DNA from 3 places in the Micromonospora sp. NBC_00421 genome. Region 1 is predicted to be linked to each of the others. Evidence: riboswitches for the same ligand, from Rfam matches in the RefSeq annotation. Region 1 holds a riboswitch; each other region holds the start of a gene.
The links. A riboswitch is a leader RNA that binds a small molecule or an ion and turns the genes downstream of it on or off. The one in region 1 is predicted to bind cobalamin.
Positions count from the first base shown of each region.

Region 2: another riboswitch for cobalamin. It lies ahead of OHQ87_RS05125 (nitroreductase family protein); the one in region 1 lies ahead of OHQ87_RS07900 (CbtB domain-containing protein).
Region 3: another riboswitch for cobalamin. It lies ahead of OHQ87_RS12875 (ribonucleoside-diphosphate reductase subunit alpha); the one in region 1 lies ahead of OHQ87_RS07900 (CbtB domain-containing protein).

Region 1 is NZ_CP107929.1:1,818,958-1,823,375, reverse strand. Features, by position in the region: gene OHQ87_RS07910 (copper resistance CopC family protein) at 1-16, shown strand, start outside; gene OHQ87_RS07905 (PepSY-associated TM helix domain-containing protein) at 259-1,734, shown strand; cobalamin riboswitch at 1,848-1,989, shown strand; gene OHQ87_RS07900 (CbtB domain-containing protein) at 2,024-2,227, shown strand; gene OHQ87_RS07895 (CbtA family protein) at 2,218-3,012, shown strand; gene OHQ87_RS07890 (histidine phosphatase family protein) at 3,032-3,622, shown strand; gene OHQ87_RS07885 (ankyrin repeat domain-containing protein) at 3,720-4,418, shown strand, end outside.
Region 2 is NZ_CP107929.1:1,075,019-1,079,436, reverse strand. Features, by position in the region: gene xylB (xylulokinase) at 50-1,447, shown strand; partial or broken gene OHQ87_RS05130 (DNA-binding response regulator) at 1,483-1,605, shown strand; partial or broken gene OHQ87_RS05125 (nitroreductase family protein) at 1,689-1,919, opposite strand; cobalamin riboswitch at 1,957-2,155, opposite strand; gene OHQ87_RS05120 (MarR family winged helix-turn-helix transcriptional regulator) at 2,551-2,874, shown strand; gene OHQ87_RS05115 (cytochrome P450) at 2,855-3,058, opposite strand; gene OHQ87_RS05110 (fructosamine kinase family protein) at 3,424-4,311, shown strand.
Region 3 is NZ_CP107929.1:2,985,322-2,989,739, reverse strand. Features, by position in the region: gene OHQ87_RS12875 (ribonucleoside-diphosphate reductase subunit alpha) at 32-2,410, opposite strand; cobalamin riboswitch at 2,530-2,750, opposite strand; gene OHQ87_RS12870 (helix-turn-helix transcriptional regulator) at 2,777-3,664, opposite strand; gene OHQ87_RS12865 (oxidoreductase) at 3,792-4,418, shown strand, end outside.

The DNA.
Region 1 (4,418 bases):
CCCGCTTCGCCGCTGAGGTCAGGCGTCCACCCGTACGCCGGGACCGGACCCTCCGATGTCGACAGCCGCGACGGCACGGGCCGCCACCAGGCACCGGACCCTCGACGGACCCGTCCCGTCCGGACATTCCCGGGAACCATGGCGGCGCTCGCGCCGACTACCTCTCCGGGCGAGGCCGACACCACGGACCCGGCCGACCCGCACGCATGCACGGGGAACGACCACCGGGTGTATCCCGACAATTCCGATCGGAAGAACATGTCTGTCACCGAGTTGTCCGGCCCGTCGACGCCGGAGCCCGCCGCCACCACCGCCGACCCACCCGCCCGGTCGGCCCGAGGTACCTCCCCGTTCGGTGCGCTGCTGCTGCGGTTGCACTTCTACGCCGGTGTGCTGGTCGCGCCGTTCCTGGTGGTCGCCGCGCTGACCGGACTCGCCTACACGGTGGCTCCGCAGGTGGACGGGATGCTCTACGGCGACCGGTTGACGGTGGCCCAGGTGGGTGAGCGTCGGCTGCCGGTGGCCGACCAGGTCGGGGCAGCACGCAACGCGCACCCCTACGGCAGCGTCGCCGCGGTGCAGCCCGGTGCGGACGACCGGACCACCCGGGTGGTGTTCTCGGCGCCGGAGCTGGGCGAGAAGCAGCACACCGTATACGTCGACCCGTTCACGGGCCGGGTGCAGGGGCAGTTGACCACCTGGTTCGGGTCCACGCCGGCCACCACCTGGCTGGACGACCTGCACCGCAACCTGCATCTGGGGGTGGTGGGCCGGCACTACTCGGAGCTGGCCGCGAGCTGGCTGTGGGTCATCGCGCTCGGCGGGGTCGTACTGTGGTGGCGTCGCCGCCGCGCCTCCCGGGCCACCGTCCGGCACCTGCTCGTGCCGGATCTGTCCACCGCCAGAGGGGTACGGCGGACCCGGGGCTGGCACGCCACCGTCGGCGTCTGGCTCACCGTCGGCCTGCTGTTCCTCTCCGCGACCGGGCTGACCTGGTCCCGGTACGCCGGGGCCAACTTCGGTGCCGGCCTCGACGCGCTCGACGCCCGCGCCCCGCAGATCTCCACCGCCCTCACCGCCGCGCCCACCGCCCCGGCCGACACCGGTGGTGGTCACCACGAGGCGGCCGGAGCGGGTGGGGTGGTCGAATCGGCCGCCTTCGACCGGGTCCTGACCGCCGCCCGTACGGCCGGTCTGACCGGCCCGGTCGAGATCGCCCCGGCGCCGGAACCGGGCTCGGCCTGGACCGTCACGCAGGTCGACAACGTCTGGCCGGTCGCGAAGGACCGGGTCGCCGTCGACCCCACCACGGCCACGGTCACCGCCCGCAGCGACTTCGCCGACTGGCCACTGCTGGCCAAGCTCAGTGGTCTCGGCATCCAGGCGCACATGGGGGTGCTCTTCGGACCGCTCAACCAGATCCTGCTCGCCGCGCTGGCCCTCGGGCTGCTCTGCGTCATCGTCTGGGGCTACCGCATGTGGTGGCAACGCCGGCCCACCCGCGCCGACCGCCGCGCCCTCACCGGCACCCCACCGGCCCGCGGCGGCGTACGCGGCCTTCCGCGCGGCGTCCTGATCGTCGGCACACCACTGGTCGTGGCGGTCGGCTGGGCGCTGCCGCTGATCGGGCTCACCCTGCTCGTCTTCCTCCTCGTCGACGTCGTCCTGGGGGCGGTGGGCCGACGACGCCGTACCAGCACCGTCCCCACCTCACCCGCACCAGCCGGTCGATGACCGACCGCCCCGTCCGGCCGCCCGCTCGGCGTCGGACGGGGCGGTCGACTCGCGCAGCGCCGGTCCCCGCCCCGGTTGCTCACATTCGGCGGGATGACGATTGACCGCTCGGGGGTCACGCCGCTACGGTCGATCCAAATCTGCGGCGTCGCGAGGTAAGCCGGTGAGAATCCGGCGCGGTCGCGCCACTGTGAGCGGTCCCCGTCGTCGACGGGTCCGCGAGCCAGGACGCTCGGTCGTCCGCAGCCTTGCGATGGGGACGCGTCATCCCCGGGAAGGTTCGTGTCCCATGTCGAGTTCCACTCCCGCCCAGCCGCTGGTGCACCCCGTCGGGTCGACCCGCGTGTACTGGGCGGCACTGGCCGTCGTCGGCGTACTCCTGCTGCTCACCTATCTGGTCGCGTTCGACCAGGGCGCGGTCTCGCGCAGTGGCATGTACCTGCACGAGCTCATGCACGACGGCCGGCACCTGCTCGGTGTCCCGTGCCACTGAACCCCACCCACAATCCACCCACGTTCGCCACCGTCCTGCTCCGCGGTCTGCTCGCCGGTCTCGTCGCCGGCCTGCTCGCGGGGGCGTTCGGCTACCTCGTCGGTGAGCCGCGCATCGAGGCGGCCATCGCGATCGAGGAGGCAGCCAGCCACACCGGGCCGGTGGCCGACGACCACCACGCCGACGCCCTGGTGGGCCGGGGCGGCCAGCGGGCCGGCCTGTTCCTGGCCACCGGGCTGTTCGGCACCGCGATGGGTGGCCTGCTGGCGACCGGGTACGCGCTCCTGCGCCGTCGCCTGCGGACCACGGACGACGGCCGGTCGGCGCTGCTGCTCGCCGGCGGCGCCCTGCTCGGCGCGGTGCTCGTGCCGTTCCTCAAGTATCCGGCCAACCCCCCGGCGGTCGGCAGTCCCGACACCATCGACCAACGCACCGCCGCCTACCTGACCCTGGTGGTGCTCGGTCTGGTGGCGGTCTGGGCGGGCACCCTCGGCTACCGGTCGGTCCGCCCCGACGCACCGGTCTGGCAACGGGTCGGCGCGGCCGTCGGGGGCTTCCTCCTGGTCGCCGGTGCCGGGTATGTCGTCCTGCCGTCCTTCCAGGAGGTGCCGGACGACTTCCCCGCGACTCTGCTGTGGAACTTCCGGTTGGCCGCTCTCGGTACCCAGGTGGTGCTCTGGGCGGCGATCGGCCTGCTGTTCAGCGCCCTGATGAGCCAGGGCCGGCGGCTGGACCGGCGACCGGGGGCGGGCGGGATTCCGACTGTCACCCCGGCGAGCCGATGACCGGTGCGGGAACACCGGCGTGACCGCGACCAGCCTGCGGCTGGTCGCACACGCGCACACCGCCGCCCTGCGGCGGGCGGTGTTCGGCGCGGGTGACGACGACCTGGACGAGGGCGGCCGGCGGGCCGCCCTCGCCCTGGCCGGTTCCGACCGGCGCGGCCCACTGGGCCCGGTCGACGTCTGCCTGACCAGCCCGGCGCCGGCGGCGGTGCAGACCGCTCACGCCCTCGGGCTGCGCCCCACAGTCGAGGCCGCGCTGGCCGACTGCGGGTACGCCGACTGGTCCGGGCAGAGCCTGGCGGACGTGGGGGCGCGGGACCCCGACGCGCTGCGGCAGTGGTGGGACACTCCCGACGCCGCACCGCACGGCGGGGAGTCCCTCGCCGCGCTACGCGAACGCGTCGGGGGCTGGCTCGACTGCCGACTCGCCCAGGGCGTCCGGGTGGTCGCGGTGACCCACCCGATGGTGGTCCGGGTGGCGATCGGGCACGCACTGCGGCTCCCGACGGCCACCCTGCCCCGGCTGGACGTCGCGCCGCTGGCGGTGGTCCGACTCAGCCGCTACGGCTCCCGGTGGCAACTCCAGTTTGGGCACCACCAGCGGCCGTAAGGCGCGATACGCCGTCGCGCTGGTGCGCGCCCTCGATCTGGAGCACGTCCCCGGCCGTTGGACCGGCTGCTTCCCGACGACAGGTAGGGTCGCGGAGGTGACTGATCCCCTGCTGCTCAGCGTCGACGATCCGCTGGCGGTCGCGGTGACCGGGGCGATCCGCGACGGCGACCGCACCGCGCTGCGGCAGCTGCTCACCGCACACCCGGGGCTGACCACCGCGCGCATCGTCGACCGACCCGGCGTCACCTCCCGCACGCTGTTGCACGTGGTCACCGACTGGCCGGGCCGGTTTCCGCACGGTGCCGCCACCGTGGCCACCCTGGTCGCCGCCGGTGCCGACGTCGACGCCCGGTTCGTCGGACCGCACCAGGAGACCCCGCTGCACTGGGCCGCCAGCTGCGACGACGTGGACGTCGTCGACGCGCTGCTGGACGCCGGTGCCGACATCGAGGCCCCCGGGGGTGTGATCGCCGGCGGCACGCCGCTCGCCGACGCGCGGGCCTTCGCCCAGTGGCGGGCGGCGTACCGGCTCGTCGTACGGGGGGCCCGCACCACCCTCACCGACGCGGCCACGCTCGGCCTGCTCGACCGGGTGGAGCAGGCCTTCAGCGGCGTCACCCTTCCGTCGTCGGACGAGATCGACGTGGCGTTCTGGGGAGCCTGTCACGGCGGTCGGCAGTCCTGCGCCGGTTACCTGTGGGAGCGGGGTGCCCGGCTCAACTGGATACCGCCGTGGGAGCACCGCACCGCCCTGGACGCGGCCGTCCGGCGCGGCGCCACCGAGCTGGTCGCC
Region 2 (4,418 bases), 740 kb from region 1:
CGGTCGCTGGACGTAGGCTCGGGTCCCACCGAGCTACGGAGGCATCGCCATGGGTGGCGCGAGGACCCTCGTTGCCGGGGTCGATTCGTCGACCCAGTCGACCAAGGTCGTGGTCTGCGACGCGGAGACCGGCGAGGTGCTCCGCGCGGGCCGCGCCCCGCACCCCGATGGCACCGAGATCGAGCCACGGTTGTGGTGGGCCGCGTACGAGCAGGCCAGCGCCGGTCTTCTGGACGGTGTGGCCGCGATCGGCGTCGGCGGACAGCAGCAGGGCATGGTCTGCCTCGACGATGCCGGCGAGGTGCTGCGTCCCGCCATTCTCTGGAACGACACCCGCTCGGCACGCGCCGCCGTCGACCTGACCGACGAGTTCGGCGGCCCGAAGGCGTGGGCCGACGCGGTCGGGCTGGTGCCGGTGGCCAGCTTCACGGTCACCAAGCTGCGCTGGTTCTCCCGTGCCGAGCCCGAGCTCGCGGCCCGCACCAGCATGGTGCTGCTACCCCACGACTGGCTCACCCACCGGCTGCGCGCGGACCGCGGAGAACCGACGACCGACCGGGGTGAGGCGTCCGGCACCGGCTACTGGTCACCGGCCGCCGGCGCGTACCGGCAGGACCTGGTGCGGCTCGCCTTCGGTCGGGACGTGGCACTCCCCCGGATCGCCGGACCGGCCGAGGTGGTCGGGGAGACCACCTCGGGCGCGCTGCTCTCGGCCGGCACCGGTGACACGATGGGCGGGGCGCTCGGCGTCGGCCTGCGGCCGGGTGACGTGGTGGTCTCGCTGGGCACCTCGGGATGCGTGTACGGGCTCAGTGACGTGCCGACCGCCGACGCGAGCGGGCTGGTGGCCGGGTACGCCGACGCGACCGGCCGGTTCCTGCCACTGGTGTGCACGCTCAACGCGGCCCGGGTGCTGGTCACGGTCGCCGACCTGCTGGGCCGGTCACTGGCCGAGTTGGACGAGCTGGCGCTCTCGGCGCAACCTGGCGCGGGCGGGCTGACCCTGCTGCCGTACCTGGATGGGGAACGCACCCCCAATCTGCCCGACGCGCGCGGTCTGCTCGCCGGCCTGACCCGGGCGAACGCGTCGGCGGCGAACCTGGCGCGGGCCGCCGTGGAGGGCATGCTCGGCGGTATCGCCGACGCCCTCCACGCGCTCCGTGCCCAGGACGTCCCGGTCGACCGGGTGTTGCTGATCGGCGGCGCGGCCCGGTCCCGCGCGGTGCGGGCGGTCGCGCCGGCGTTGTTCGGCGTACCGGTGGCCGTGCCGCGCGCTGCCGAGTACGTGGCGCTCGGCTCGGCGCGGCAGGCGGCCTGGGCGCTGTCCGGCGACGCCGAGCCGCCGCCGTGGCCGGTCGCGGCCGAGGAGGTCACCGCCGCCGGCACCCCCGAGGTGTACGCGCGCTACGTCGATGTCCGCCAACAGGCGCTACCACTGCTGACGTGACACCGGACGGCCGATGACCATCGAGGTTCTGGGCGTCGCCCGAGGTGACCCGGCAGCTCGTCGGCAGGCACGCGGCGTGCATCCGCCCCGCCGAGGGCACGCCGGACCAGGTGGGACTGACCCGGCACGAGTTGGAGGTGCTGCGCCCGATCGCCGACCGGATGCTGCGTCTGGCCGGCGTCGCGGTCCCCTCCGCCGCGGGCGGGTTGGGAGCTGCCGGTGATCGAACGTGCCGGCGCGGACCGTCCAGGGTGGCGGCGAACGTGGCCCGCCCGGCCTGTACGTGCCGGTGGCACCGGCGGCGGAGGTCGGGGTCCCGGACCAGGACGGAGTCCCACGGCTGCGAGTAGCCGACGCCGGGCGCGGCATGCGCGGCGTCGAGAATCCGGTGCAGGGTGTCGGCCGGCACCGGCGCCCCGGTGAACTGGGCCCGGACGTCCCGGCGGCGGTGGATGGCGTCGTAGAGTGCCACAGGCAGGCTCCCGCTGCGCTCGGCCCAGCCCGGAGGGGTGGGCGGTCGACGCGAGGCCGGTCTTCGGACTCCCGGATCAACGCCAGCCCGTCCGCCTTCCCGGCCTTATGGCCAGTGGCTGCGCTCCTCGCGCATGGACGGTCGCTCCCCGGTCACCGCAGCGGGCCCGTGTCGGATTCACACCGGCTTCCCGATTCTCCCCGCGCACGCGGGGCACCTCGCACGATCATGCCGTCGAGGATGCCAACTCGCGTCAGCGGCACAGGTCGGCGACGCCCCCCGCACGCGGCGGCCGCAGCCCGCGATGATCTTGCAGGTCCACTGTTGCCGCTGTCGCCCGGCCGGTCCACCGTGGTCAGCGTGCCGCTGACCCAGGCCGGCGACGTGCAACTCCGCCATCACCAGCCGCAGGTGCTCGACGGCCCGGATCCCGCCGGCCGAAGGCCGGGGCCAGGATGGACGGCACACTGGACACGGCGATCACCCGACCCATCCGCTCGCTCACGAACCGGCCCTGCAGCCGGGGGCACCACCGGCTCGGCTCCAGCGGCTGACCTCCTGGCTGCTCCACCACGGGGCAGCCCGCGCGAACCGGGTCGTCGGGACGCACCTGGATCGCCCCGGCGACCGGATGCGGTACGGCATCCCCGCCGCGCTCGACGAGTTCGGCGGGATCAGCCAGGCAGAGCTGTGCCGCCGGCTGGGCATCGACCGGGGCGACGCTGTCACCACCCTGAACGGGATGGAGGCCGACGGCCTGCTCCGCCGGGAACCCGACCCGGTGGACCGGCGCCGCAACGTCGTTCACATCACCGACGCCGGAACCGCCCGGATGCGGGAGATGGACACGCTTGTCGACGGCGCTCAGAACGACCTGCTCGACCGGTTCACGGTGGCCGAACGCGCCCAGTTCATCGACCTGCTGCGCCGCCTGGTCAACATCCCGCCACCCTGAGCTGCCAGGTCACCGGCACACACGAAGAGTGCTGGAGTTCCAGCCGGGCCAGCGGCGCGCCCGCGCAGAAGTGCCGCCCGTGGCCGAAGGCCAGATGCCGGTTCGGGACGCGGCCGACATCGAAGCGGACGGACTCCGCGATGAACCGCTCGTCGACGTTGGCGTGCGCCAGCCCGAGTGGCACCAGCCCACCTCCGCGGCGGTCTGACCCCCGGACTACCAGTTGACGAGTTCGATGGAGAGCACCCCCGGCGTAGGGTCTGCACGACCACGCCGGGCGCGAACCGTTCACCGGCCTGCCGTTCCGCCCGCGCGGGTGCACACAACGGACGGCCGTCCGGGTCGACCCGCCAACCCGAGCCGACGGCCTTGGCCACCGCCGCCCCAACGCCGACCGACACCAACGGCTCACCCGGGCGGGCGTCATCGCCGCCTACTGCGGTGCGTCGGAAGGTTCCGGAAGGGCCTGTCCTAACGCGGATGTGCTGGGATGGTCACCGTGACTCCGGAAGATCCCGGCACGCCCCCGACCGGAGGAGACCACTGCCGATGTTCCTGACAGATCCGCTGGCGGAGCGGTTGTCGCGGACGGGGATCCGCGACATCGTCACCATCACGCCGGTCAGCGGTGGACTTGCCGCGCTCGCCGGAATAGCCCACCGCAGGGACGCGCCGTCGGTCTTCGTCAAAGCCTTCGCCGAAGCGCCCGACGGCGACGGTGACGCCTTTGTCGCGGAGGCCGAAGGGCTGGCGGCCCTGCGGGAGCGCGGAGGACTGGCGACACCCGAGGTGATCGTGGCGAACCACGAGTTGCTCGTGCTGTCGCTGCTACAGCCGAGACCAAGCGAGGTAGCTTTCTGGGAGCAGTTCGCCCACGCGCTCGCCCAGGCGCACACGAGCACCATCCATCCCCGCTTCGGATGGCACCGCGACAACTGGTTGGGTCGCCGTCGGCAGATGAATGCGTGGGCCGACGACGGCTTCGCATTCTTCGCCGAGCGCCGGTTGCTCCGCTGGCTCTCCGAGCCGCGCGTCGAGGCGGCGCTCGAACCCGCCGACCGGGCCGCGCTGGAGCGGTTGTGTGCTCGCCTCCCCGAGCTGCTGCCGGTCCGGCCGGCCTGCCTGACGCACGGGGACCTGTGGGCCCAGAACGTGCTGGCGACTGCGGACGGGCGAGCGACGGTCATCGATCCGGCAGTGTCATACATGTGGGCCGAGGTGGACCTGGCCCACCTCTGGATCACGTCACCTCCGCCGGAGTCGCGTCGGTTCTTCGACGTCTATGCCGAGCTGACCGGTCTCGACGCCGACTGGCCTGCCCGCATGCCGATCATCCAGTTGCGGCAACACTTGGCCGTCCTGGCCCAGTTCGACGACGACTGGGGTGCCGCCGAGACGATCCGCGCCACGCTGGCACCGTTTCGGTCGAAGGCCTGACCGGGTGTGGTCAGCCCATCGAGCCGGGAGATCGCCGGCCTCGTGACTAAGGCAAACGGCACGTAGCCGGCGACAAAGCCACCGGGTGGGCAGGTCACCCGTCTGGT
Region 3 (4,418 bases), 1.2 Mb from region 1:
CGCCCGTCGGTGCGGGGTTCGTCGACGATGGTCACTGGCACGCCTCGCAGCTCTCGGGGTTCTCCAGGGAACAGGCCAGCGCCTCGGCGTCGCCGGCCGCGACGACCGGGGCGACGGTGACGGTGGCCTGCTGGATCCGGGTCGCCGGACGCGACCGCAGGTAGTAGGTGGTCTTCAGGCCGGACTTCCAGGCGTACAGGTACATCGAGGACAGCTTGCCGATGGTCGGCGCGCTCAGGAACAGGTTCAGCGACTGCGACTGGTCGATGTAGGGTGCCCGCGCGGCGGCCAGGTCGACAAGCGCCCGCTGCGGCAGCTCCCACGCGGTGCGGAACAGCTCCCGCACCTCGGCGGGCAGGTCGACGATCCCCTGCACCGACCCCTCGGCCCGCTTGATCTGGTCGCGGATCTCCGGCGTCCACAGCCCGCGCGCCTTCAGCTCCCGCACCAGGTAGGTGTTGATCTGGAGGAACTCGCCGGACATGGTCTCGCGCTTGAACAGGTTGGACACCTGCGGTTCGATGCACTCGTAGCAGCCGGCGATCGACGCGATGGTGGCGGTCGGGGCGATCGCGACGAGCAGCGAGTTGCGCAGCCCGTGCGCCGCGATCCGGGCACGCAGCGCGGCCCACCGCGCGACCTGGGTGGGTTCGACCCCCCACAGGTCCGGGTGCAGGTCACCCCGGGCCGCCCGGGTCTCGTGGTATGCCGGGTGCGTGCCGAACCGTTCGGCGAGGCCGGTCGACGTCTCCAACGCGGTCAGGAAGATCTCCTCCTGCACCCGGGTGGACAGCTCCCTGGCCTCGACCGAGTCGAACGGCAGGCGCAGCGCGAAGAACGCGTCCTGCAGGCCCATCAGCCCCAGCCCGACCGGTCGCCAGCGCGGGTTCGACGCCGCCGCCTGCGCGGCCGGGTAGTAGTTGATGTCGATCACCCGGTCCAGGAACACCACAGCCGTACGCACCGTGGCGCGCAGCTTCTCCCAGTCGACGCCGTCCCCGGCCAGGTGCGCGCCGAGGTTGACCGACCCGAGATTGCAGACCGCCGTCTCGGTGTCGCTGTTCACCTCGAGGATCTCGGTGCACAGGTTGGACAGGTGGATCGTGTTGCCCGGGGCGCCGGTCTGGTTGGACAGCCGGTTGGCCGCGTCCTTGAACGTCATCCACCCGTTGCCGGTCTGCGCCAGGGTGCGCATCATCCGCCCGTACAGGTCCCGGGCCCTGACCGTCCGGATGGCCTTCTTCTCCGCGACCCGGTACGCGGCGTCGAACTCCTCGCCGTACAGGTCGGGCAGCTCCGGGGCGTCCGACGGGTCGATCAACGACCAGTCGGCGTCGGCTTCGACCCGGCGCATGAACTCGTCCGGAATCCAGTTGGCCAGGTTGAGATTGTGGGTACGCCGGGCCTCTTCGCCGGTGTTGTCCCGCAGCTCCAGGAACTCCTCGACGTCCGGATGCCACGGCTCCAGATAGACGCAGGCGGCCCCCTTGCGCCGGCCGCCCTGGTTGACCGCCGCCACCCCGGCGTCGAGGGTCTTGAGGAACGGCACGATCCCGTTCGACCGGCCGTTGGTGCCCCGGATCAACGCGCCCCGGCCACGTACCCGCGACCAGGAGATGCCGATGCCGCCGGAGAACTTGGACAGCTTCGCCACCTGGTGGTAGCGCTCGTAGATCGAGTCGAGCTCGTCGCGGGGCGAGTCGACCAGGAAACACGACGACATCTGCGTGTGCCGGGTGCCGGAGTTGAACAACGTGGGGGAACTCGGCAGGTAGGCAAGCGACGACATCAACCGGTAGAACCCGACCGCCTCGTCGGGCGTGGTGGACAGCCCGCAGGCCACCCGCAGCAGCCAGTACTGCGGGGTCTCCACCACCAGCCGCGACTCGGGGTGCCGCAGCAGGTACCGGTCGGCGACCGTGCGCAGTCCGAAGTACTCGAACCGCAGGTCACCCGCCGGGTCGACCGCGTCGTCGAGGGTGCGGGCGTTGCGGGCCACGAACGCGGCGGTGTCGTCGGAGATCAGGCCGAGGCCGTGGGCGTACCGGATGGACTGGCTGAAGCTCGCCACCGCCTGCCCGCGGACCTCCTGCTCCACGTAGCCGGCCAGCAGCCGGGCCGCCAGCCGGGAGTACTGCGGTTCGGTGCCGATCAGCTCCGCCGCCGTCTGGATCGACAGCTTGTCCAGCTCGGCAGTGGTCGCCCCGTCGTAGAGGCCGCTTATCGTCTTGGTCGCCACCCGCAGCGGGTCCACCTCGTCCAGGTCGGCGGCCCACCGCTCGACCGCCTTGACGATCTTGTTGACGTCCACCGGCTCGGTGTCGCCGTTGCGCTTGCGTACCCGCATCGCCGGCCGGCGTGGCTCCGCGCCGTCGGCCTCGGACGGGGGGCTCTCCGCTACGTTCGTCATGACCTCTCCTCGCTGTCACCGATGGCCCTCGGACGCGGGAGAACGCCAACGGGCGCGGCGCGGCGGCCGGCCCGGTTGCTGGCGTCGGTCGTCCCGCGCGACCTCCGACCGCCGCACGCAGCAGCGCACGGCGCACTGGCAGGTCTTCGGACTCGCGGGCCTGACCGGGTTCCACCGGTCGCCTACTGGCCGTCGCTTCCCAGACCTCGCGGCCCAGTGCTCGATGACGGCGGTCGTTCCCACTCACCGCTGCGGGGCAGTCCCGGATTTACACCGGGTTCCCTGTTGCCTCGACCGGGCCGTTCAGGCCCGGTCGAACCAGCTGCGTGGGACACCATATATGGCGTCCCCTGGGGAGAAGCAACACTAGATGTCGCGTCGGCGTGTCGGATCACTCTCACCCGCCCGGCCGGTCGCGCGCAGTGACGCCAGCAGCCGTAGCCGGTCGGCGTCGGGGCTGCCCGGCGCGGCGGTGAAGACCAGCATGACCGGGCCGGGGTTGCCGGGCAGCGGGTAGGTGTCCCAGTCCAGGACGATGTCACCGACCTCGGGGACCTCGAAGGTCTTGGTGCCGCTGACCGAAGCGCGCACGTCGTGCCGGGCCCACAGCCGTCGGAACTCGGCGCTGCGGATGCTCAGCTCGCCGACGATCGCGGTGGCCCGGGGGTGGGTGGGGTCCGTGGCGACGGCGGCACGCATCATGCCGATGTAGTCCATGGCCTGCTGTTCCCACGCCGCGCAGCGCCGCGACGCGGTCGTCGGGTCGTCGAACATCAGCAGGAGCATGTTGAGCCGGTCGGGCGGGTAGCCCTCCGGGTCGCCGAGCAGCGCCGTCGCCCACGGGTTCCAGGCGAGCAGGTCGAGGTGTCGGCCGAGCACGACCGCCGGGGTGTCCAGCACCAGCAGCAGCCGTCGGGTGCTCTCCGGCACCCGCTCCGGGCCGGGGTCCACCCGGACGGGCACCGGCCGGCGGGCGGCGCGGGCCAGGGTGAACAGGTGCCGGCGTTCCTCGTCGTCGAGGCCGAGCGCGCCGGCGAGCGCGTCCAACACGTCGTCGGACGGGCGGACCTCGCGGCCCTGCTCCATCCGCTGGTAGTAGTCGGTGCTCAACCCGGACAGCAGGGCCAGTTCCTCACGCCGCAACCCGGTGACCTTACGTCGGCCGCCCGGCTCCAGGCCGACGTCGCGGGGGTGCAGCCGGCCGCGCCGGGCGCGCAGGAAATCGCCGAGTTCGCGGGCGTACGGATGGGTCATGCCGCAAGTGTGTCGCGGCCCGGACGGGTGAAGGTAGGTCCGGCAGACCTGGGCAACCGGGAACGACCGATCCGGCCCGGATTGCTCCTAACGTCGTCGCTCCACCCCGATCTCCCAGGAGCAGCAGATGACCGGATGGACCGCCGCCCACATCCCCGACCAGCACGGCCGTACCGCCGTCGTGACCGGCGCGAACTCGGGCCTCGGCCTGGTCACCGCCACCGCACTGGCCCGCCACGGCGCGCACGTCGTGCTCGCCGTCCGCAACACCGCCGCCGGGGAGCAGGCCGCCCGCCGGATGGACGGCGACGTCGAGGTACGCGAGCTGGACCTGGCCTCCCTCGCCTCGGTACGGGCGTTCGCGGCGAAGCTGACAGTCGATCATCCGGTGCTCGACCTGCTGGTCAACAACGCCGGTGCGGTGCTGCTCGGCCCGCGCCGCACCACGCCCGACGGCTTCGAGGCGCACCTCGGCACCAACCTGCTGGGCCACTTCGCGCTGACCGGCCTGCTGCTCGGCAACCTGGCGGCGGCGCGGGCGGCCCGGGTGGTGAGTCTCAGCTCGATCACCCACCGGAGCGCACACCTGGACTTCGCCGACCTGATGTTCGAACGTGGCTACCGGGCCGCCGCCGCCTACGGCCGGTCCAAGCTCGCCACCACCGTCTTCGGTGTCGAGCTGGACCGCCGACTGCGCGCCACCGGATCACCTGTCCTCAGCACGCTGGCCCACCCCGGCGTCACCCGCACCAAC